Regions from separate parts of the Planomonospora sp. ID91781 genome, predicted to be linked through region 2. Evidence: riboswitches for the same ligand, from Rfam matches in the RefSeq annotation. Region 2 holds a riboswitch; each other region holds the start of a gene.
What was found. A riboswitch is a leader RNA that binds a small molecule or an ion and turns the genes downstream of it on or off. The one in region 2 is predicted to bind cyclic di-AMP.
Positions count from the first base shown of each region.

Region 1: it holds a riboswitch for cyclic di-AMP, as region 2 does, so the genes downstream of both, HS048_RS14400 (C40 family peptidase) here and HS048_RS03205 (NlpC/P60 family protein) in region 2, are expected to answer to the same signal.
Region 3: it holds a riboswitch for cyclic di-AMP, as region 2 does, so the genes downstream of both, HS048_RS16500 (CHAP domain-containing protein) here and HS048_RS03205 (NlpC/P60 family protein) in region 2, are expected to answer to the same signal.
Region 4: it holds a riboswitch for cyclic di-AMP, as region 2 does, so the genes downstream of both, HS048_RS21370 (IucA/IucC family C-terminal-domain containing protein) here and HS048_RS03205 (NlpC/P60 family protein) in region 2, are expected to answer to the same signal.

Region 1 is NZ_JABTEY010000001.1:3,169,143-3,174,548, reverse strand. Features, by position in the region: gene HS048_RS14415 (glycosyltransferase family 4 protein) at 1-205, opposite strand, end outside; gene HS048_RS14410 (M48 family metallopeptidase) at 202-1,494, opposite strand; gene HS048_RS14405 (hypothetical protein) at 1,491-2,270, opposite strand; gene HS048_RS14400 (C40 family peptidase) at 2,432-2,938, opposite strand; cyclic di-AMP (ydaO/yuaA leader) riboswitch at 3,048-3,206, opposite strand; gene HS048_RS14395 (C40 family peptidase) at 3,633-4,619, opposite strand; gene HS048_RS14390 (NYN domain-containing protein) at 4,776-5,406, opposite strand, start outside.
Region 2 is NZ_JABTEY010000001.1:693,818-699,223, forward strand. Features, by position in the region: gene HS048_RS38675 (RDD family protein) at 1-897, opposite strand, end outside; gene HS048_RS03200 (amino-acid N-acetyltransferase) at 994-1,569, opposite strand; cyclic di-AMP (ydaO/yuaA leader) riboswitch at 2,048-2,201, shown strand; gene HS048_RS03205 (NlpC/P60 family protein) at 2,210-3,253, shown strand; gene HS048_RS03210 (LuxR C-terminal-related transcriptional regulator) at 3,360-3,560, opposite strand; gene lysX (bifunctional lysylphosphatidylglycerol synthetase/lysine--tRNA ligase LysX) at 4,212-5,406, opposite strand, start outside.
Region 3 is NZ_JABTEY010000001.1:3,639,083-3,644,488, forward strand. Features, by position in the region: gene HS048_RS16495 (ABC transporter substrate-binding protein) at 1-1,051, opposite strand, end outside; gene HS048_RS16500 (CHAP domain-containing protein) at 1,477-2,286, opposite strand; cyclic di-AMP (ydaO/yuaA leader) riboswitch at 2,306-2,441, opposite strand; gene HS048_RS16505 (aldo/keto reductase) at 2,636-3,463, opposite strand; gene HS048_RS16510 (hypothetical protein) at 3,668-4,645, shown strand; gene HS048_RS16515 (DUF6716 putative glycosyltransferase) at 4,657-5,406, shown strand, end outside.
Region 4 is NZ_JABTEY010000002.1:461,939-467,344, forward strand. Features, by position in the region: gene HS048_RS21350 (DUF4396 domain-containing protein) at 1-523, opposite strand, end outside; gene HS048_RS21355 (BlaI/MecI/CopY family transcriptional regulator) at 882-1,250, shown strand; gene HS048_RS21360 (M56 family metallopeptidase) at 1,247-2,197, shown strand; gene HS048_RS21365 (F510_1955 family glycosylhydrolase) at 2,248-3,132, shown strand; gene HS048_RS21370 (IucA/IucC family C-terminal-domain containing protein) at 3,220-4,020, opposite strand; cyclic di-AMP (ydaO/yuaA leader) riboswitch at 4,223-4,377, opposite strand; gene HS048_RS21375 (CHAP domain-containing protein) at 4,984-5,406, shown strand, end outside.

The sequences.
Region 1 (5,406 bases), 2.5 Mb from region 2:
CCGGCGGGGTCGGGAGCATCAGCGAGGTGGGGTGGCGCACGACGGGGTACGGCTGGCGCGCGTCGAACGCCTCGCACCCGGCCCAGCGGGGGGCGTAGACGACCACCGAGCCCGGGGGCATTCGGACGGCGAGCCCGTGCACGAACGACTGGATGCCGCCGGGGCGGGGCGGGAAGTCGTTGGTGACGATCAGCGTGCGCTTCACGGCTCCGGCAGGCCGTTCAGCGCGGCCCAGGAGCGCGCCGCGGCGATCCGCTCCGGAATGGCGGGGTGGGAGGCATAAAGAACATATTCAACGACATCTGGTGATAAATCAGAAATATTGGCCACGGCCAGCCGCTTCTGCATGGCCGCGAACGTGGCCGGGTCCCGCGTCAGGTTCAGCGCGTGCACGTCGGCCCTGGCCTCGATCTGCCTGCTGACCGCGTTCTGCACCGGCCCGGAGAGCACGGTGGCCAGGCTCAGCAGCCCCATGACCAGACCGGCGGCCCGCGGGTCGGCGAGCGAGGCGACCCCGGTGCGCCGGCGCACCGGGCCCGACGAGGCGACGAGGTACAGCAGGCACGCCCCGCAGGCCGCGCCCAGCGCGCCGACCAGCGTGCCGTACAGCACGTCCCCGGTGGCGGCGTGGCCCAGCTCGTGCGCCACGACCAGCTCGACCTCCCCGGCCGGGGCCCGCAGCAGCGTGTCGTAGACCACGATCCTGCGGGTCGCGCCGAATCCGGAGACGTAGGCGTTGAGCGCGGTGGTCCGGCGGGAGGCGTCGGCGACGAGCACGTCCTCGACCGGCACGCCGTCGCGCTCGGCCATGGCGAGCAGGTCGTCGCGGAGCGGCCCGGCGGCCATCGGCGAGAAGTCGTTGAAGACCGGCTCCACCAGCACCGGATAGGCGAAGGAGACGGTCACGGTCAGCGTGAAGGCGCCCAGCGCGGCGGGGATCCACCAGCGCGCGAAGCGCCGCGCCAGCGCGACGACGGCCAGCACCATGACCGCGGTGAGCGCGGTCCTGATCCCGATGTTCTTGAGCCGGTCGGCGGTCCACGACGGCCAGTCCTGGGTGGACAGGCCGTAGTCCCGCAGGTGGACCTCCTGCCACATCCCGAACGGCCAGCGCACGAGCTCCACCGCCACCGTGACGGCGAGCACGCCGAGCAGCACCCGCAGCCACCACCGTCCCCCCGGAAGCCGCTCCAGCAGCCGCGCGCCCAGCGGGGTGGCCACCAGCAGCCCGGCCGCCACCAGGGTCAGGCCGAGCGACAGGTAGGCGGGCGGGCCCACCACGGCGTCGAACGCCTGGGACCGGGCGATCTGACCGGCGGTGAAGTCGCGGGCCGGATCCGGCTCCACCCGCGGCGCCGCCGCGGGCAGCGCCCGCCACGGCGTGCTGAGCGCCACGACCCCCAGGGTGACCGCGCCGAGGGCGGCCAGCGCCCACCCCGCCGCCCGCGGGCTCCCGGGCCGGGCGCCGGACGCCCGCGCGGTGCTCGACGTCATGCGAGTTCCTTCCGGAGGTGGTCGCGCCAGCCCGCGGTGAACTCCGCCGCGGTCAGGCCGAGCGTGGTCCCGACATCGCTACCGTAGAGCCTCACGAGGGCCCGCTCGCCGAAACGTGCGGCGACGTAGCGGCAGGCGAGCCAGGCCTCCTCGTAGACCTGCGGGAGCCGCGCCCCGCCGGGGGCGAAGTCCCCCGGACCGGGCAGCCGGTCCGGCAGCACGCCCGCCCGCACCTCCCGGGCCAGCTCCGCGGCGACCCGGCGGACGTCCAGCCCCGTGCCCGCGTAGCCGACGTAGTCGGCGAACCCCTCCGACAGCCACATCGGCACCCGGCCGCCCCGGGTCGCGCCGGTGGCCACGTGGACGAGCTCGTGGGTGAGGACCACGTCCCTGCCGACCTCGCTGAGCCGCGCGTAGCCGCCCGGCAGGACGACCACCCGGTCCGCGGTGGCCAGCGCGGCCAGCCCGCGCGTGGCCGCGACCCCGGCGGCGCCCGCGAGCACCGCGGCCTGCGCGTCGGTCTCCGGGAACAGGACCACCGGGCGGACGGGCCCCCAGATCGCGGCGATCCTGCGGCGGGCGCGGTCGGCCCGGGCGGCGAGGTCCGCCAGCAGACCGGCGACGGCGCGGTCCCCGACGACGACCGAGCCCTGCCCGCGGACCACGACGGCTCCCGGCCACGGGACGGCCGGGAGCGGCGCGGACGCGGCCAGCGCGGCGCCCGTGAGCGCCAGCATCCCGGCGAGTACGGCGCGGCGCCCCTGGGGGACGGACATGTGCGCCGATGCTACGCGACGCGGGCCGGCGGATCCGCCCGGGCGCCGGGCACGGAGCGGTCCCCGTACCGGACGCTGAGCGGCCCCGCCCGTCACGGGGACGGGCGGGGCCGCTCGGCACCTGCGCCTTCCGGCGGCACGCCCGCCGCCGGACGGCCCGGTCAGCCGCCGGGGCGGACCGCTCCGGCGAAGGAGGAGCGGTAGTAGTGCTTCAGTTTCACGATCCGGACCGTCCTGCCGCTGCTCGGCGCGTGGACCATCCTTCCCTTGCCGACGTAGATGCCGACGTGGCCCTTGCCGTAGAAGAAGAGCAGGTCACCGGGGCGCAGGCTGCGCCACGAGACCTTCTTCCTGACGGCGCGGTACTGGCTGTGCGTGATCCGCGGGAGCCGTACCCCCGCCTTGCGCCAGGAGTACTGCGCCAGGCCCGAGCAGTCGAACGCACGGGGACCGGTCCCGCCCCAGCGGTAGGGGGCGCCGACCTGCCGCTTGGCCACCGAGACGGCCTTGGCCGCCTTCGCCTTCTGCCGCGCGGCCTTGCTCAGCCTGGTGACCGCCTTGGCGCTCGCCCCGGTGAGGGGGGCGCCGCTCATCCGGGTGACCGCGACGGCTCCGGCCTGTACCGCGGTCGCGCCGTTCGTCGCCGCCCGCGCCTGCGCGGAATTCATTCCGACCGCACCGGCCGACGCGGTCAGAGTGAGCGCGAAACCGCCCACGGAAAGGCGAAAAAGGCGCGACGAACAGGGGTTCTGCAGGGTGGTAGACAGGATTTCTCCTTGGGACTTCCACTGATGCCTACCGGGTTAGCTGACGGATTCGGGCAGGGAAGACGCCCTACGGCACAACGGCGTGCCGATTCACCCCTGGCAATGGGAGCATGCCTTTGGTTCCCCGGTTCCATGCCTCATGGCTGCATGGATTCGGCAGGTCACGACGGTGTAGGTGCTTCGCGTGACCGCTTGGATTATTCATCTGGACACAGCCCGAGAGGCCGGTGCACTGCGACGGCATGGCTTGCTCGTCGCGACGCCAGAAGTTACCCCGATCCCCAAACATCGGCAAAGACGCTGCCCCGTCCGAAGATCGGGGAGCCTCTTCCCTCTTTTCATAACCGCTGGATAACGGCGAGTCCACCACCGCGATATGACCCTCGTCACATTTGGAGATCCGCTGCCTGAACGTTGTCACTCCCGTAACTCCAGTAACAGGAGTAATGATCTTGTCCTGACACGGAAGAGCCCGCGAGCGCGGGGCTCGCGGGCTCGGGCGGCGCGGACGGGGACCGAGACGGGGCAGGGCGGGGCGGGGGCGGCGTCAGGGACGGGGCGGAGGACTGCTTCCGAGACGGGAGCGGGGGCGGCGTCAGGGACGGACCGCGCCCACCAGGCGGCGGCCGTACGCCGACAGGTCGACGACCTTCACGACGTCGCCGGTCTGCGGGGCGTGGACGATCTGGCCGCCGCCGACGTACATGCTCACGTGTCCCAGGCCCTCGCTGAAGATGAGGTCCCCGGGCTGGAGGTCGTCCAGGGAGACCCTGCGGCTCGCACCCCAGCTCCACTGCTCCCAGGTCGTCCGCGGGAGGCTGACGCCCCCGGCGCGCCAGGCGGCCTGGAGCAGGCCGGAGCAGTCCCAGCCGCCGGGTCCCGTGCCGCCGTACTGGTACGGCTTGCCGACCTGGGCGAAGGCGAACTGGAGCGCCTTGCGGGCGCTCCCCGAGGCGGAGCCGGTGTAGGTGATGCCGGGGCTGTTCGGGTCGCCCGCCCGGTAGGCGCCGAGCTCGCGCAGGAGCTTGATCTGGGCCTTGACCATCTTGTCGGCCTTGGCCTTCTGCTCGGCCAGCTCGTCGCGGTACTCGTCGGCCTCGGCCAGGGCGGTCTTGGCCTTGTCCCGGTCGGTCCGCAGGGTCTTGGTGGCCTCGTCGAAGGCGTTGAGGGACTGGGCGCGCAGGGCCGACATCTGGTCCACCGCGGCCAGGCCGCTCAGCAGGTCGCTCGGGTCGGGCCGGGTGATGAGGCTCTCCCAGCCGGTCACCGTGCCCGCCTGGTAGCCGCTGACGGCCATCGCGACCAGTTCCCGGCGCAGACCGGCGACCTTCGCGCTCTGCTTCTCCAGGGCGCCGTTGAGCGTCCGGTAGCGCGTGCGGGCCTTCTTCCACTTCTCGCCGGCCTGGTTGTACTTCTCGACGATCTTGTCGGCCTGGTCGTTGAGCTTCTCCAGCTTCTTCTTGGCCTCGGCGATCGTCGGCTTCGGCTCGGCGAGCGCGTCACCGGCCGGCAACGCCGGCAGCAGGAACGCCACGAGAGCCAGTCCGGCCGCCACGGGCACCCGCCCATAACACTTCGGCATACCCGCCACGGCCACTACTACGCCCTCCCGCCGTAAAGACCTGGGGCGAATAGTACAGAACCAGTAAGGTCCAGCTCACCTTTTCGCCCGCTTCCCCGCCTTCCCGCTCTCGCCGGGCACCCGGCCCGGCGGAGACGACGAGCGGCCGCGGAGGGCTCAGGCGCGTCCGAGGCGCTTCAGGAGCAGTGCGGCGGGCACCGGACGCGCCCCCATGCGGCGGACCGACTCGGCCACCTCGCGGTCGGAGGAGACCACCGCGAGCGCCCGCCCGACGGGCTCGGCGCGGACCAGCTGGCGGATCAGGTCGTCGGCGATCTGCCCCGGCGCGCTGAACAGCACCCGGACCCCTCGCGGCGCCGACACCGGGACCGGCCCGTCCAGCTCGGCGCCGTCGAAGACGCAGGTCAGCTCGGTGCGGGTCTGCGCGTACAGCGCGCCGAGCCCGGTCAGCAGACGGTTGCGCTGGTCGGCCAGGGTGAGGGTGCCGTAACCGGTCTTGGTCACGTTGTAGCCGTCCACGATCAGATGGATCTGCGGCAGCGCGAGCAGCTGGTCGAGCAGGGCGGGGTCGTCGTCGGCGAGCGCCCGGGCGGGCACCGCCCGGACCCCCGGCCTGCCGGGGGCGACCGAGGCGACCGAGTCGGCCGGCCGGTTGATGCCCGAGGGCAGCGCCAGCTCCCTGCGCAGCCCGGCCGCGGCGTCCGCGAGCGCGTCGAGCAGCACGCGGACCTTGGTGTCCTCCTCGCTGCGGCCTTCGCGGGCGGCCCGGCGGGCGGCCTCCAGCTGC
Region 2 (5,406 bases):
ACCGGTCTCGGTGTTGAACGACGGGGCGGTCACCAGCATGGCGGTCAGCACCGCGCTCAGGATCCCGACCGGGATGCCGATGACGAGCACACCGTCGATGAGGCGGGCCACCAGGCGCTGCCACCACTCCGCGAGCGGAGCGGGGACGCCGGGGGGCGTCACGCCCTGCGGGGCGTAGCCCTGGCCGTAGCCCTGCTGGCCGTACCCCTGGGGCTGGCCGTAACCGGGCTGGGCCGCCTGCTGGCCGTAGCCCTGCTGCCCGTAGCCGGGCTGCTGGCCGTAACCCTGCTGGCCGTAGCCCGGCTGGGCCGCCTGCTGGCCGTAACCGGGCTGGGCGGCCTGCTGGCCGTAGCCCTGCTGGCCGTAGCCCTGCTCGTGGGAGGCCGCCTGGCCGTAGCCGGGCTGGGCCGCCTGCTGGCCGTAGCCCTGCTGCTGGCCGTACGAACCCGTGCCCTGCTGCCCGTAGCCGGGCTGCTGGCCGTAGCCGGGCTGGGCGGCCTGCTGGCCGTAGCCCTGCTGGCCGTAGCCCTGCTCGTGGGAGGCCGCCTGGCCGTAGCCGGGCTGGGCCGCCTGCTGGCCGTACCCCTGCTGCTGGCCGTAGCCCTGCTCGTGGGAGGCCGCCTGGCCGTAGCCGGGCTGAGCGGCCTGCTGGCCGTACCCCTGCTGCTGGCCGTACGAACCCGTGCCCTGCTGCCCGTAGCCGGGCTGCTGGCCGTAGGCGGGCGGGGTCTGCGGGCCCGTGCCCTCGCCCCGGTATCCCACGATCGTCACGTCGGGGTCGTGCCCGCCCTGGGCGTGCTGACCGTACGCGTTCTGCTGTCCGTATTCCGGCTGCCCCGACGGTGTGCGATCGCGGTCGGGATCATCCTGCGGATACGGCGGCTGTCCGGTGCTCACCGCGTCACCTCACTTCGACTGGGCATGTGTCTTATGTCAGACATGCATGCTTGCTGCTGCACAAGGTATCGACATAGGTAAGAACAGTCACCTTTCCTAGGAGTCAGCCCCGGCGTCATTCCCGCCGAGGTGCAGCAGCATCCTGGTGTTCCCCAAGGTGTTCGGCTTGACGTGTTCGAGATCGAGAAACTCCGCGACGCCCTCGTCGTAGGAGGCGAGAAGCTCCGCGTAGACCTCCGGGGAGACCGGCGTCCCCTGGATCTCGCGGAATCCGTGCCGGGCGAAGAAATCGACCTCGAACGTCAGGCAGAAGACCCGGCGCAGGCCGAGTTCGCGGGCGGCGCGGATGAGCTGGGAGACGATCAGGTGCCCGATGCCCATCTTCCGGCAGGAGGGGTCGACGGCGACCGTGCGGATCTCGGCCAGGTCCTCCCAGAGCACGTGGAGCGCGCCGCAGCCGACGACCCGGCCGGCCCGCTCGGCCACCCAGAACTCCTGCACGTCCTCGTACAGCGTGACGGTGGCCTTCTCCAGCAGGCGCGGGCCCGCCCCGGCGTAGGTGTCGACGAGCCGCCTGATGGACCGCACGTCCGGGGTCCGCGCCCGGCGCACGGTGATCGTCTCCGCCTCGAGTACGGCCCGCGGGGGGAAGTGCTCCGCAACCTGCTCCATCATTCTCCTAGCGGGGGAACCACCGGATCCACCCGGCGGGAGGAATGCCTCCGTCATGGTTCCCGTGTTCGAAACGGTCAGGGCCTGGCCGTCGCCTACCTCGCTCCGAGGGAGGCGCGAAGCCGCTCCCGCAGGGAGCGGAGGAGTCACAACCGATCAGAGTACGTCCTCTGCCGTCTGCAGTTACGGCTCGTCCTTAACTCACCCCCCAAAAGCATCATGCGTCACCCGTCGTGAGCCGCACCACACCCGCCGCCTTCCTCCGGCCGCCGGTCTTCCCGGATGCGGCAGCGCGGACCTGCGAAGATCTCACCCTGCGGCCGGGAGCCGGGAACGCGCGGCGCAATGACATGTGGATCATGATTCCGCGTGACCTGTCCGTGATTTCCTCGTTTGAGAACCCTTACCAAGTTTGGAGTTCTGGTTGAGCTTGAACTCCCATTGCACTAGTGTCCAGGCTCGATGTCGGCTCACCCCGAGAGCCGGCCCGCCGAATCTCCGAGCCCGGAGAACCGGGGACCCACCTCCCTGAAGTCCCCCGGGGTGAATCCGAGACGCCGTCAGCGCTCTCGGTAGGGCTGCCTCCGGCCCGAACCCGTCAGCTAACCCGGTAGGCGGTGCGAGGAAGAGGAGCCTGTTGGTGAAGCGCACGCGCGAACGCGGGAGAGAGCATGCGGGCAAGCACGCCCGCTATCGAGAACGCACCCCGCACGGATTCCCGCTCCGGATCACCGTCGTCGCAGCCGTCTTCGCGTCCCTGACCCTCGGGACCCCCCTGGTCGCCACCGCCGACCCCCAGCCGAGCCTCCAGCAGCTCGCCAAGCAGGCCGACAAGCTGCACACGGAGATCGCCCAGCTCACCGAGCAGTACAACGGGGAGCGGGTCAAGCTCAAGCAGGCCGAGCGGGCCGCCGCCGCCGCCAAGAAGACCCTCGCCACCAGCGAGTCCCAGCTGGAGTCCCGGCGGCACAAGGCCAGCCTGCTCGCGCAGAGCAGCTACATGACGGGCGGCCTGGGCGGCGGTCTCGCCTTCACCTCCTCCGGCGACCCCGACGCCTTCCTCGACCAGGCGGCCGCCGCCTACGCCCTCCAGCAGCGGCAGAGCGAGGAGGTCGCCCAGGTCAGCCGGGCGATCCAGGCCGCCGAGCGGGCGAAGGCCAGCGCGAAGGCGCGGACCGCCGAGGTCACCGCCCTCCTCGACAAGCTCGGCACCAAGCGCACCAAGATCGAGCGGCTGGTCGCCCGGGTCGAGAGCAACCTGTTCCGGGAGGTGCGCGAGCGCGCCGGCGGCGGGGGCCGGGCCGTGAAGGTCGACATGCCGATCGTGGGCGGCGGGAAGGCCGCCGAGGCCGCCCGCTGGGCGCTCAGCCAGCAGCTCAAGCCCTACGTGTGGGGCGCCGAGGGTCCCAACAGCTATGACTGCTCGGGCCTGGTCATGTGGGCCTACCAGAAGGTCGGGATCAGCCTGCCGCACTACACCGGCAACCAGTGGACCGCGGGCACGCAGATCCCCAAGGAGCAGATGCGCCCCGGAGACCTGATCTTCTTCCACCGGGACCTGCACCACGTCGGGATCTACATCGGCGGGGGCCTGATGGTCCACGCGCCGCGGACCGGCGACGTCGTCCGCATCGCCCCGATCGCGGGCCGTCCGTTCGCCGGCGCCGTACGGATCGCGGACTGAGACGCGCCGTACGGCCCGCGGACTGAGGCGGAGTCCGGCCGGACGCGGTTCCGGACCGCCCGGCCGGGCACGGATCCGGACCGGTGCGCTCCGGGCCGGACGCGGGTCAGATCAGGCGGCGGCGGGCGGCCCATGCCACGGCCTCGATGGCCGTGGCCACGCCGATGCGGTCGCAGATGCCGCGCAGCCTCCGCCGGACGGTGCGCCCGCTGATGTCGAGACGCCGTCCCACGCGGTCCACCGTGACCCCCTTGGCGAGCTCCGCCAGGAGGACGAGATCCTCGTCGCTCAGATCCACCTCGCTCACGGCCAGAAGGCCGCGACGGGCATCCACTACGACTTCTGGATATGCCATCTAGAGGTCCTCCCCCGCACCGGCATCCAGCCGTGAGTGTGATCGGAACCAATGCCGCCCGTCAGGAACGGTAAACGTCTTCTTCAAAGGTCGTCAAGTTCTGCTCTCCATAGATCCGGGGACCTACATTGACTTAGTGGCTATTACGTGAAGTACTGACGATATGTCGGGGTTTTGCGAATAAGCCGAGGCCGGCCGGCGGCCGGGCGCGAACGGCTCGGCGACCGTCCGGCGAACGACCTGCGAGCATGGACGAAGGGCCTGCAGGCACGGACGAACGGCCCCGGAGCGGGACGCCCCCACCGGGACCGTCCCGCCGCCGCGCCCGCGGGGCCGCCCGTCCCGCGCTGCGCAGGAGGCGTGAGACTTTTGTCACGCCGGTCACTGGAGCACCACGGCCGAAACAGAAGGAGCCTCCGTCCGGCTGCCGGACGCGAGGCTCATTTCTCTGCATTCGTTAATAACCGCCGGGATGATTGATCTTCCGACGATATAGGGCACGGCCGAAACGGAGTTTCTGATCCGTGCGTTGAAAGGCGCGCCCGGGCACGCGGGACGCACCGCGTCACGGCCGGGGGCGCCGCCCCCGGCCGTGACCGCCCGTCAGGCGCCGCCGGTCGGCTTGACCAGCGGGAACAGGATGGTCTCGCGGATGTTCTTGCCGGTGAAGGCCATGACGAGGCGGTCGACGCCCAGCCCCATCCCGCCCGTCGGCGGCATCGCGTATTCCAGGGCGGCGAGGAAGTCCTCGTCAAGCTGCATGGCCTCCGGGTCACCGCCCGCGGCGAGCAGGGACTGCTCGGTGAGGCGGCGGCGCTGCTCGACCGGGTCCACCAGCTCGGAGAAGGCGGTGCCCAGCTCGGTGCCGAAGCCGATCAGGTCCCACTTCTCGGTGAGCAGCGGGTTGTCGCGGTGCTGGCGGGCCAGCGGGGAGGTCTCCAGCGGGTAGTCCATGACGAACGTGGGCTGGATCAGCGTGTGCTCGACCAGCGCCTCGAAGATCTCCTGGACGAGCTTGCCCTGGCCCCACTTGGGGTCCCAGTGGATCTCCCGCGCGTCGGCCAGCTTGCGGACCTGCTCCAGGGAGGTCTCGGTGGTGACCTCCTCGCCGAGCGCCTCCGAGACGGAGCCGTACAGCGTGATCCGCGGCCACTCGGCCAGCCCGAGGTCGACCTCCACCCCGTCGTGCTCCACCACGGAGCGGCCCAGCGCGGCCGCGGCCGCGCTCTGGATCATCCGCTGGGTCAGGTCGGCCATGTCGTGGTAGTCGAGGTACGTCCCGTACGCCTCGAGCATGGTGAACTCGGGGTTGTGGGTGGAGTCCGCGCCCTCGTTGCGGAAGTTGCGGTTGATCTCGAAGACCTTCTCGATGCCGCCGACCACGAGCCGCTTGAGGTAGAGCTCGATCGCGATGCGGAGGTAGAGCTCCATGTCGTAGGCGTTGATGTGGGTCTTGAACGGCCGGGCCGCCGCACCGCCGTGGATCGGCTGGAGCATCGGCGTCTCGACCTCGAGATAGCCCTCGCCGTGCCAGAAGTCGCGGATCGCGCGGACGACGGCGCTGCGGGTGTAGGCCATCTTGCGGGCCTCGTCGTTGACGATGAGGTCCACGTAGCGCTGCCGTACCCGCGCCTCGGGGTCGGTGAGCCCGGCGTGCTTCTCCGGCAGCGGGCGCAGGCACTTGGAGGTGATCGCCCACCGGTCGGCCAGGATGGACAGCTCGCCGCGGCGCGAGGTGATGACCTCGCCCTCGATGCCGATGTGGTCGCCCAGGTCGACGTCGCGCTTCCAGGCGGCG
Region 3 (5,406 bases), 2.9 Mb from region 2:
AGTTCAGGACCTCAGCGGCCTCCTTCTGGTGCTTGCTCTGCGCGGGGATCGCGAGGTAGGAGCCACCCCAGTTGCCAGCGCCGCCGGGGACCGAGGCCACGTCCCACTTGCCCTTGTTCTCCTCACCGGCCGCGCCGGAGACCACGCCCAGCATCCAGGCCGGGCAGCCCATGGTGGCGAAGCCGCCCTTCTTGATGGCGGCGTTCCACTCGGGGGTGAACGAGGCGAGCTTGGCGGTCAGGCCGGCCTCGCTGAAGGACTTCACCGTGTCGAACGCGGTCTTGACGGCCGGGTTCTTGTCGATGACGAGCTGGTTGTTGGTGTCGAAGTAGGCGATGTTGCCGTTCTTCGGCCCCTCCTGCGAGAGCACCACGTTGTAGAGGGTGTTCGGGCCGTCGAGGAACTTGGGGTCGCCCTTGCCGGGGTTGGCGGCCTGGAACTTCTTGCCGGCCTCCATGAAGGCGGCCCAGTCCGGCCAGAGCTTGCCGACTTCCTCGCGCTCGGTCGGCAGACCCGCCTTCTCGAACAGGTCCTTGCGGTAGCACATGGTCATGCCGCCGATGTCGGTGCCCAGCGCGAAGAGCTTGCCGTCCTTGTTGACGCCGTTCTCCCACTTGGCCGCGGGGAAGTCGGCCTTGCGGTTCTCCAGGCCGAACTGACCGAGGTCGGCGAAGAACTGCGGGCGGGCCTTCATCAGGCCCATCGCGCCCTCGTCGATGCCGACGATGTCGGCGGCGCCGCTGCCGGCCTGCAGCTTCTGCAGCAGCTGCGGGAGGAAGACGTCCTCGAACCGGTCGGTCAGGTTCTGGTACTTGACCTGGATGTTCGGGTGCTCGGCGTTCCACTTCTTGACGGCTTCGTCGTAACCGAAGTTCTCGCCGCCGCCGAAGGTGTGGACGGTGATGGTGACCGGCGCGGCCGCGGCCGAGGACGCGCCGTCGCCGCCGGCGGCGGGCGTGGGCTCGCTCGAACCGCAGGACGTGATCGCAAGGGCGGTGGCCGCCATGACCGCTACTGCGGCGAGCTTGCCCTGCCGCTTGGTGTTCAACATTCCGGACCCCTCTCAGGTGGTCGCCCGAATCGGTGGGAGGTGCAGCCGCGGCCGGTCCCCGACAAACCCGGACCGAGGCTGGCTGCTCTGCAACATGCTTTGGGAGCGCTCCCACGAAGAGTGGACGATAGGCAACCGGAACGTCAATATGCCGAAACTCAACCGTTACATCTCGGACTTAAACCTAGGACATATAGCGGTTTATCGGGAGATAAGCCTCAGATAGGCTGTTGGGAGCGCTCCCATCACGCGAACATGTGTCCCGCCCCTTCCGGAGCAGGGAGGGGAGAACCCTCCGTTCGCGGACGGCGGAACCCCGGTCCCGGAGGGTGGAGCCGGCCGCCGGAGCGGGGTCCGTGCCCGGCGGCAGGAAAAGGGGTACGGCCCGCCGGGCCGTACCCCTCCGGAGCGCCGTCCGGCGCGGATCAGCCCCGGTAGACCGGGTAGCCGTAGCCGACGACCTCGGCCTTGGGGCGGACGCGCCGCTCGACCTTGCCGTTGCCGGTGTTGCCCTCGATCGTGGTGATGGTCCCATCGCCGTTGTCCTCCTCGACCAGGCCGACGTGGTCGATGCCGTAGAGGCTGTCGCCCCGCTTCCAGTCGAAGAAGACGACCGCGCCGGGCTTGGCGGTGGTGCCCCAGTGGCCGTTGGCCCGGAACCACTGGGCGTAGGTCACGGTGTAGGCGTCCCAGCCGAAGACCGGCCGGATGCCCGCCTGCTCGCCGACCCAGGAGACGAACATCGCGCACCAGGGCGCGTTGGCGTAGCCGCGGATCGCGCCGCCGTCGCGCTCGACGGTCTCCGCGGCGCGGTAGGAGTCCATGTACCACCGGTGGAACCTGGTGCCGCCGCCCCGGTCGTTCTCCTTGACGCCGATCTGGCCCTCGGCGATGGAGAGCACATCCTCGGCCGAGACCCGGGGCAGCCCGTCGGCGATGAGCTGCAGGGGGGTCCTGGCGGACGCGGCGGAGGCGGGCAGGCCCCCGGAGATCCCGGCGGCCGCGGTGAGGGCGCCGGCCGACGCCCGGAGGGGGGCCTCGGCGTGGGCCGGAGGGCTCGCCACGGCGCCGCCCGCGAGGGTGACCGACGCGCCCAGCAGGGCGTGGGTCAGGCGGCGCCCCCTCGTGGAGGCGGGGGAGGCGGTGGAGGAGCCGCCGGTCTTCGCGGGGGAGGTGCGGCGGTGCTTCACCGGGGAAGTGCGCTTCACGGGGGAGGTACGGCGGTGCTTGCCCATGCGGGGGTTCGACTCCTTGCTCGGCTTCCGTGCCGCCTACCGGGTTAGCTGACGGGTTCGGGCCAGGAAGTGCCCTACAGCGCGCGGGCGCTGATTCACCCCAGGGGAGGTGGGTCCCCGGTTCCGCGGGGTCGCGGATTCGGCGTCCATGACCTCATCGGGAGGAGGCCGGGCGGGTTGAGTCACGTCCCGGCAAAGTCCGGTCAAGGCGGGATGGGGGTGCGGGCGGGAAGCCGGAGCAGGGTATCGATCGGGGAAAATATTGATAAATGCGAAAAACCGGGCAGGGCTCGCCCGTCGGCGAGCCCTGCCCGGGAACGGCGGCCCTCGAACGGTCGCCGAGCGGTGCTCAGCTCACCTGGTTGAACGTCGCGGGGTCCGGGCCGAGGCGCCGGCCCGCGTCCAGCGAGGCGATCGCCGCCATGTCCTCGTCGTCCAGCTCGAACCCGAACACGTCGAGGTTCTCGGCGATCCGCGAGGGCGTGACCGACTTGGGGATCACCACGTTGCCCAGCCGCAGGTGCCAGCGGAGCACCGCCTGGGCCGGGGTGACCCCGTGCCGGGCCGCGACCTCGGCCAGCACCGGCTCCTCCAGCAGCCCCCGGCCCTGGCCGAGCGGGCTCCACGCCTCCGTGACGATGCCGTGCCCGGCGTGGTGGCCGCGCAGCTCGGCCTGGGGGAGCTGCGGGTGCAGCTCGATCTGGTTGACGGCCGGGACGACGCTCCCCTCCTGGAGCACGCGCTCCAGGTGCTCCACCGTGAAGTTGCTGACCCCCACGGCCCGCACCCGGCCGTCGGCGTACAGCTTCTCCAGCGCCCGCCAGGCCTCCGGGTACAGGTCCTGCGCCGGGACCGGCCAGTGGATCAGGTAGAGGTCGAGGTAGTCCAGGCCGAGCCGTTCCAGGCTCGCGTCGAACGCGCGCAGCGCCGCGTCGTAGCCGTGGGCGTCGTTCCAGAGCTTGGACGTGACGAACACCTCCTCGCGTGGCACGCCGGAGGCGCGCAGGGCCCGGCCCACGCCCTCCTCGTTGCGGTACAGCGCGGCGGTGTCGATGCTCCGGTAGCCGGCCTCGAGGGCGGTGGCCACGGCGGTGGCCGCCTCGTCGTCGGGCACCTGCCAGACGCCGAAACCGAGCCGGGGCATGCGGACGCCGTTGTTGAGAGTCACGAATTCCATGCATTCATGATCTCCCATCCATACCCGGACGAACCGGTTGGAACGGTGCTTTACCTCTCGCTGGGCGTGGTCGGCTGTTCACCCGGGGTTCCCGGTCCCGTAAGACCGCCGCGTTACGTTGGGGCGGTCGTGAACGGGTCATCGCCCGGCGTGGAGCAGGACGGTCGAGACCACGCGCGGGATCAGTGTTCGGCCGTAGCCTGGGTGGAGTCCCCGCTGCAGATGCTCTGCGCGGTGGAGGCCCACCACGCGGGACTGCTGGGCACCCGGACCCGGGTCGTGTCCCGGGCGGGGCTGCGCCCGCTCGCCGTCACCCGCCGGGAGCTGCACCGGCTCGGCCTGCCGGACGGGCTGGAGCTGGCCGGACCGGAGCCGGACATGCCGCGCCCGGAGCGCGGCGCCGCCTGGGTGGTGGGCGACGCCTTCTCCGGCCGGGTCCAGCTGGCCTGGCTCACCGCCTTCCCGCGCCGGGTCGTGATCGTCGACGACGGGCTGGCCACCGTCAGGCTCCTGGAACTGCTCACCCGGCGGCCGGGCACGCCGCTGCTGCGGGCCCGCGCCGCCGGCGGGGCGCTGCGCTCCGCGCTCCGGGCGGCACTGGGCACGGCCGCAGCCCTCCGGCTCCGCGCCGCCGCCCGGTCCGGCCGGCTGACGGTCTTCACCGCGCTGCCCGTCCCGGACGAGCTGGCCGCGGCCGTACGGAGCACCGGAGCGGAGCTGGTGGCCCACGACTTCACCTGGCTGCGCGGCCAGCCGCTGCACGGCCCCGGCCCGCGGGAGCGCACCGTCGTGCTGGGCACCTCGCTGGTCCGCAACGGCCTGATCCACCGCGAGCGCTACTTCACCTGGCTGTCCGGGCTCGGCTCGGCCGGGCCGGTCGCCTACTTCCCGCACCGGCGGGAGGACCCCGACGACCTCGCCCGGGTCGGGCGGCAGCCCGGGATCACCGTCTACGACGGCGGGGGCCCCGCCGAGATGACCCTGCGCGGGCTGGCCGCGGAGCAGCGGGTGCTGAGCCTGCCCTCCACCGCGGTCACCTCCCTGCGGGTCCTGCTCTCGGCGCGGGGCGTGACCGTGGAGACGGTGCGGGTCCCCGACGAGTGGTGGACCTCCCGGGCGGCGCCGTCGCTCCGCTCCCACCTTTCGATGTTCGCCCATCACGACACTGGAGCGGTTCGTTGAAGGTCCTGGCCGTGGCCGACTCGGATTCCTACCTGAAGTGGGCGGCCTGCCTGCTCGCCGGCCTCCCCGCAGGCTGCACGACGGAGCTGGCGGTGGTCCGCACGCCCATCACGCCGTCCCCCGCCCAGATCCGCGCGGCGGTCTCCGGTGCGGTGTCGGGCCCCGAGCCCGGCCCCGCATTCGACCCCGTGTCCGGTGCGGCGTCCGGCTCGGTGCCCGGTGCGGCGGCCGGCCCGCCGGTGCTGTCGGCCCGGGGGCTGCGCCGTACGGCGGAGCGGTTCCGGCCGGACGCGGTGCTGGTCGCCTGCACCGGGCCCGTGGTGGACATCCTGACCGCCGAAGTGCTCGCGGGGCTGTCCCCGCGGCCGGTGTTCGTGACCGGCCTGCCGGGGATCTCCGTCCCGGCCACCGAGAAGGCCTGGCTGTTCCGGAGCGGGTGCGACCTGTTCGTGCTGCACAGCGGGCGGGAGGTCGAGGAGTTCTCGGAGATCGGCCGGAGGCTGGGCGGGGGCGGGCGGGTGGGGCTGGCCCGGTTGCCCTTCCTGCGCGCGGGTTCCGGCGGCTCTGACGGTCCAGGTGGTCCCGCCGGTCCCGGCGGCCTCGGAGGTCGCGCGGGTTCCGGCGGCCCCGGCGCCCCCGTGGCACGGCAGGACGCGGCCGCCCCGGCGCGGCCGCGCGACCGGGTGGTGTTCGCCACCCAGGCCAAGGTGCCCAGGCGGCGCGAGGACCGCGAGCGCATCCTGCTCGCGCTGGCGGACCTG
Region 4 (5,406 bases), on a different contig from region 2:
GCCCCTTGCCGCGGCCGATGATCCACTTGTTGACCGGAGTGGTGACGAGGAAGGCCACCAGGAAGGCGAAGGCGAGGGCGCCCCAGAACAGGCCGGTGGTCAGGCCGGCGTCCATGGCGCCGGGGATCACCAGCATGACGCCGTTGTCGACGATCTCCATGACGATGATCGAGACGGTGTCGGCGGCCAGCGCCAGCTTGATCGCGGTGCCCCAGTTCACGCCGGCCCGGCGCAGCGGGATCAGGGTGAGCAGGTAACCGAAGAAGAAGGCCAGGGCGACGGCCAGGATGATGGTGGGCGCGGTGGACCAACCCAGGGCGGTGCCGATCACCAGGCCGAGGACCTCGCCGATCGCGCAGCCGGTGAGGCAGTGCAGGGTGGCCGAGGCGGCCATCTTCCAGGTGGTCTTCTGATCATGGCCCGCGTGGGCGTGGTGGTCGTGTCCCCCGTGTCCATGGTGTCCCTCCGGCTGCCCATGACCGTGGTGCATCTCGTGCCCTGAGTGGTGCGTCGGTTCCGACATGGTGAGCTCCTTCGTCGATCAGGACTGACACGCTTCAAGATATACCCCATAGGGGTATCGGGCAAGCCGATCTTCCCCGAGGGGCGCCACCGGCGGATCCGCCGCCCGCCGATGGCCGGACCGGGGCGGGATCCCGGCGAGCAGGGAACCTACTATGGAGGGTCGGCGATGGGTCGACAATGGCCGGTGATCATCGCGCCGCCGGGTTCGTAAGCAGCGCACTGCCAGGCCGGTGCCGCCGCAGCGGATCACTCAGCTCCGCCCAGGCCGCCTTCTCCCGCGGAGGATCGAGCACCTGCCGGCACCTACGACGGCCGGTAGCATTGAACTATCCGCAGGCAGAGGGGAGACGCACACGATGCGTGGTCTGGGAGACCTGGAGTCCGCGATCATGGATCGCCTGTGGTCGTATCACCGGCCTGCGTCGGTCAGGGATGTGCTCGACGATCTGCGCCGCGATCGGGAGATCGCTTACACGACGGTCATGACGGTGATGGACAAACTGCACACCAAGGGCCTGCTGCGCCGTAAACAGGTCGGCCGGGCGTATGTCTACGAGACGGTGGCCAGCAAGGAGGCCTACACCGCCGAGCTGATGCGTGCCACGCTCACCTCCGGCGGCAACCAGGCGGCCACGCTGGTGCACTTCCTGGAGCGGCTGTCCCCGGAGGAGTCCGAAGCGCTCGAGGCCGCGCTCAAAGTGTATCCGACCAAGGGCCGCGCATGATCGCCGCCGTGATCCTGGCGTCGTACGCCGTCGTCGCCGCGGCCTGGCTGCCCCGGCTGCTCGACCGCGGCGCGTGGGCCGAGCGTGCTCCGCGACTGGCGATCTCCGTATGGCTGGCCGCGTGCGTCTCGGTGGTCGCCTCCGGTCTCTTCGCGGCGTTCGCCGCCGCGGTTCCGGCCTCCGTGGTCGGGCATGGGCTGGCCGCGTTCTTCGAGGCATGCGCGGAGCTGCTCACCGATGGAGAAGCCGCCATCTCCACGGGCGCCCGCGCCGCTTTGTTCGGTGCCGCTCTGGTCGCAGGCAGGGTGGTCTACTGCGGGGCGGCCGTGCTCGTCCGTGCACAGCGCGAACGCCGGCGGCACGCCGACATGTTGAACATCCTCGGCCGCCACGACGGTGATCTGGAAGCGGTGGTACTGGAGCACGACGAGGCCGCGGCCTACTGCCTGCCCGGACGGCAGGGCAGGACGGTCATCACGACCGCGGCTCTGCAGTCCCTGGCTCCCGAGCAGATCGCCGCCGTGCTCGCCCACGAGCGGGCCCATCTGCGGGGGCGTCACCATCTCGTGCTGGCCGCCGCTGAAGCCTTCTTCGTCGCCTTTCCCCGCCTGCCGCTGTTCGCCCAGGCCCGCACCGAGGTCACCCGGCTGGTCGAGTTGCTCGCCGACGATGTCGCTGCCCGCCAGCATCCGCGCATCCACATCGCCGCCGCCCTGGTACGGCTGGCCACCGGCAGGACTCCGGCGTTCATGCTGGGTGCCGGTGGCGAGACGGCGCTGACCCGGGTCAAGCGCATGCTCAATCCGGCCGCTCCCCTCGGCCGCAAGGAGCGCCTGGCCGGCTTGGCCGCTGTCGCTCTGCTGCTCGCCGGTCCTGCGGTCGTGGCCGCGATCCCGGGTGTGGCGTCGCTGCTGGCCCACCACTGCCATACGCTTTCGATCTTCTAGACACCGCACCTTCTACGATGATGGATAGTAGATGGCGGTAGCATCATGCCATGGCCTCGATCGACCGGCATCGTCGTGTGCGCGCAGGCGCCGTCCTGGCGCTCGCGCTGCTGTCCGGTACGGCATGCGCCGCACAGCCGTCCACGCAGACCGCCGATGCCGCCGATCCTGGGATCGGTCACGTTCACGGGCTGGGGGTCGACCCGGCCGACGGCACGATCTACATCGCCGGGCACTACGGCCTGTTCCAGGTCCGTTCCACCGACACTGCCCGGCGGGTCGCCGATCGCGTTCAGGATCACATGGGCTTCATCGTGATCGGGCCGAAGACCTTCCTGGCCAGCGGGCACCCCGCGGCGAACGACGTCCCATCCGGCGGCTCCCCGCACCTGGGCCTGATCCGCACCACGGACGCCGGCCTCACCTGGAGCACGGTCTCGCAGGCAGGCATCGCCGACTTCCACGCCATCGCACCGGCGGGGACGACCCTGTACGCCTACGACAGCCAGAGCGGGCAGGTGCGGCGCAGCGGCAATGAAGGCCAAGGCTGGGCGCCGGGAGCCGCGCTGCAAGTGATCGACTTGGCCGCTCACGAGGAGGAGCCGAACCGGGTCCACGCGACCACTTCCGAGGGAGTGCAGGTCAGCAAGGACGGCGGCCTGACCTTCGCCGGGCTCGCCGGCTCCCCTTTGTTGTCCCACCTTGACGCGCTCGGCAAAGACGACCTGGTGGGGGTCGGCGCCGATGGCCGTGTGCACGCCAGCGCCGACGGCGGCGCAACGTGGCAGGCCGCAGGCCGCCTGCCCGGCCAGGCCGCGGCTTTCACCGCCGTCGACCGGCAGCGTCTCCTTGCGGCGCTGCAGGACGGGACCGTCCTGGAATCAACGGACGGAGGACGCGGCTTCTCCGTCGTCTACCGGCCCGCCCTCAGCTGAGCCGCACGCCCGCACCTTCTCCGACCGCCCCCGTTCCGTCCGCGGGCGCCGCGTCGTCACTGATCGCAGCCGGAGGCCGGGGCCGGATCAGTGCGAGCTCGCCGCGCCGGCGAGGACCCGGCGGTAGGCGCAGACGCGGTCCTCGACACTGTCCAGGCAGCAGCTGGCGCACTTCTCTCCATGGACGGCGGTGTAGAACAGGCAGCACGTCCGGCGCAGGTAGAACAAGCCCTCCCTGCCGCCCTCGGAGAGCCGGACCATCTCCCCCAGCCCGCCCAGCCCCGGCGGGCAGGCGGCGAGGAAGGCATCATGGGAACGGTGCAGCAGGTCGACGTCGGCCCCGGGCGTCCTGCTCGCGGCGCCGAACGCCGCGGCGCACCCCTGGGCGATTCCGCCGTGCAGCTGGCGCTGGCCCGCGCGGCTGCGCACCCGCAGCGCATCGGCGAGCGGGAACAGGTGCTCATCGAGCACCTGGCCGACCAGCAGCTTCAGCCGTACGTCCGCGGTCATCTGTGAGGTCTCGGCCAGCCGGGGGCGGCGCAGCGCGACGGCGCCGAACCCGTGGTGGTCGTCGAGCCGGAGCGCCACGTTGTCCGGCCGCACATCCAGCACCTCACCGTACAGTGCCCAGGCCAGCAGGGCGGGAGCCGTGACCGTGCCCGCGTAGACGGCCATCACGGTCAGCGCCGTGGCGTGCGCCGACACCTGTCCGCTGGCGGTCCGCTCGGCTTCGAGCACCCGGGTCAGCTCCTCGGAGGCGGGGTCCAGCAGCCGGTCGGCGGCGACCCAGTCCTCGCCCGCGTCCAGGCCGTCCTGCAGCCGGTAGCGCTCGCCGTAGCCGGCCAGCGCGGTGAGCACGGCTGCAGGGCCGGGAGGTGGATGCGACACGTCGGGGGAGCTCCTTGCATGAGGGACGGCGTTGTCCGCGCACCATTGTGGGCCATCGACACAGCAGGCCGACGTAGCGGGGCGGCACGTCGGCGGCTCGGTCAGGTGATCGCCGTCCAGCGGCTGTTTACGGTCGGACGCCCGATGAGGCGCCCCATACGGCGCAGCCTGCGGTGAGGAACCGGCGTGCTTCACTCGCGTCTCTCCTTTTCGTGACCGCCTACCGGGCGAACTGACGGGTTCGGGCCAAGAGTCGCCCTACCGCCGACGGGACGGATTCACCCTGCGCGCTCGTGGAAAGGTCCGCGGGTTCGCGCGATGGGTCCCCGGTTCCCCCGGCGGAGGCGTCTGGGCCGGCGCGGGATCCGACGGCAGGCGGGCCGTCTTCCCGATGAAGGCAGATCATCAGACGTTACGATGCGATGTAGTAGATGCGTGTCGGCAAGATGAATAAAACGTCACATAACGTCCGAAAGCTCTACCTTGGCCAGGGCTGTCCGTAAGATCTTCCGGCCGCACGATCGCAAGGTCTTGCCCATCCGGATGCCCCAGTTCCCGGCCGCGCCCGCACTCACCTGGATGCGGTTTCACTTGCGCATGAGAGCCTCTCCGCCTGCTCATGACGGTTGCAGCAAGGGTGCGGGACGAACACCGGCTTCGATGATGCACGCCACTGTCTCTGCGGTGCCCTGCAGCGGATTCCGCCCCGCACCCCGGGGGACGGCAGCTCCACTCCCCGCCTCCTATCGGGGTCAGCGAATCGAATCCCTGACTTTCCTCAGGAACTATCTGCCGTAGTCGAATGTCCAGGCGACAACAGGATGACCCCGGGCTGTTCCTGCACGACCACGCCTTGACGCGTGGCCGGAGAGGGCGGCTGTGGCTTACGCCGTACCGGCAGGAGCTTCGTGTCCCGCGTCATGAGAGCCCTTTCCCCGCGCAGGTCAGTAAAGGAACGTACCGTTGCCCGTTCTGTCGCACGCCTTCGGCCGCCAGAGCCTGTCCATCAGCCTGATCGTCGCCGGCATGGCAAGCTTCACCGTCCTGTCCGCTGGGACGGCTCATGCAGCCGACATCCCGTCGATCACCGACAGCGACTCCGGCGCGGCTCCCTTCTCGCAGATGCAGACCCGGATCGCCGAGATCGAAGCCCAGATCGCGATGATCGAGCAGGGGACGATGCCGTCTCAGGCCCCGGCCCCCGAGACCTCAGCACCGGCCCAGCCGCGCAGTGAGGTCATCCAGTCGCCCGATCAGAACCTGACCACCGATGGCCGAAGCGACGCGCTTGCGGCGCCGGACCAGCTCCCAGAGCTGCAGATGCCGGACCGGTCCCAGGCAAAGGGTCTTTCCGGACCGGCCGCGCCGCTGACCGCAGGCACCAAG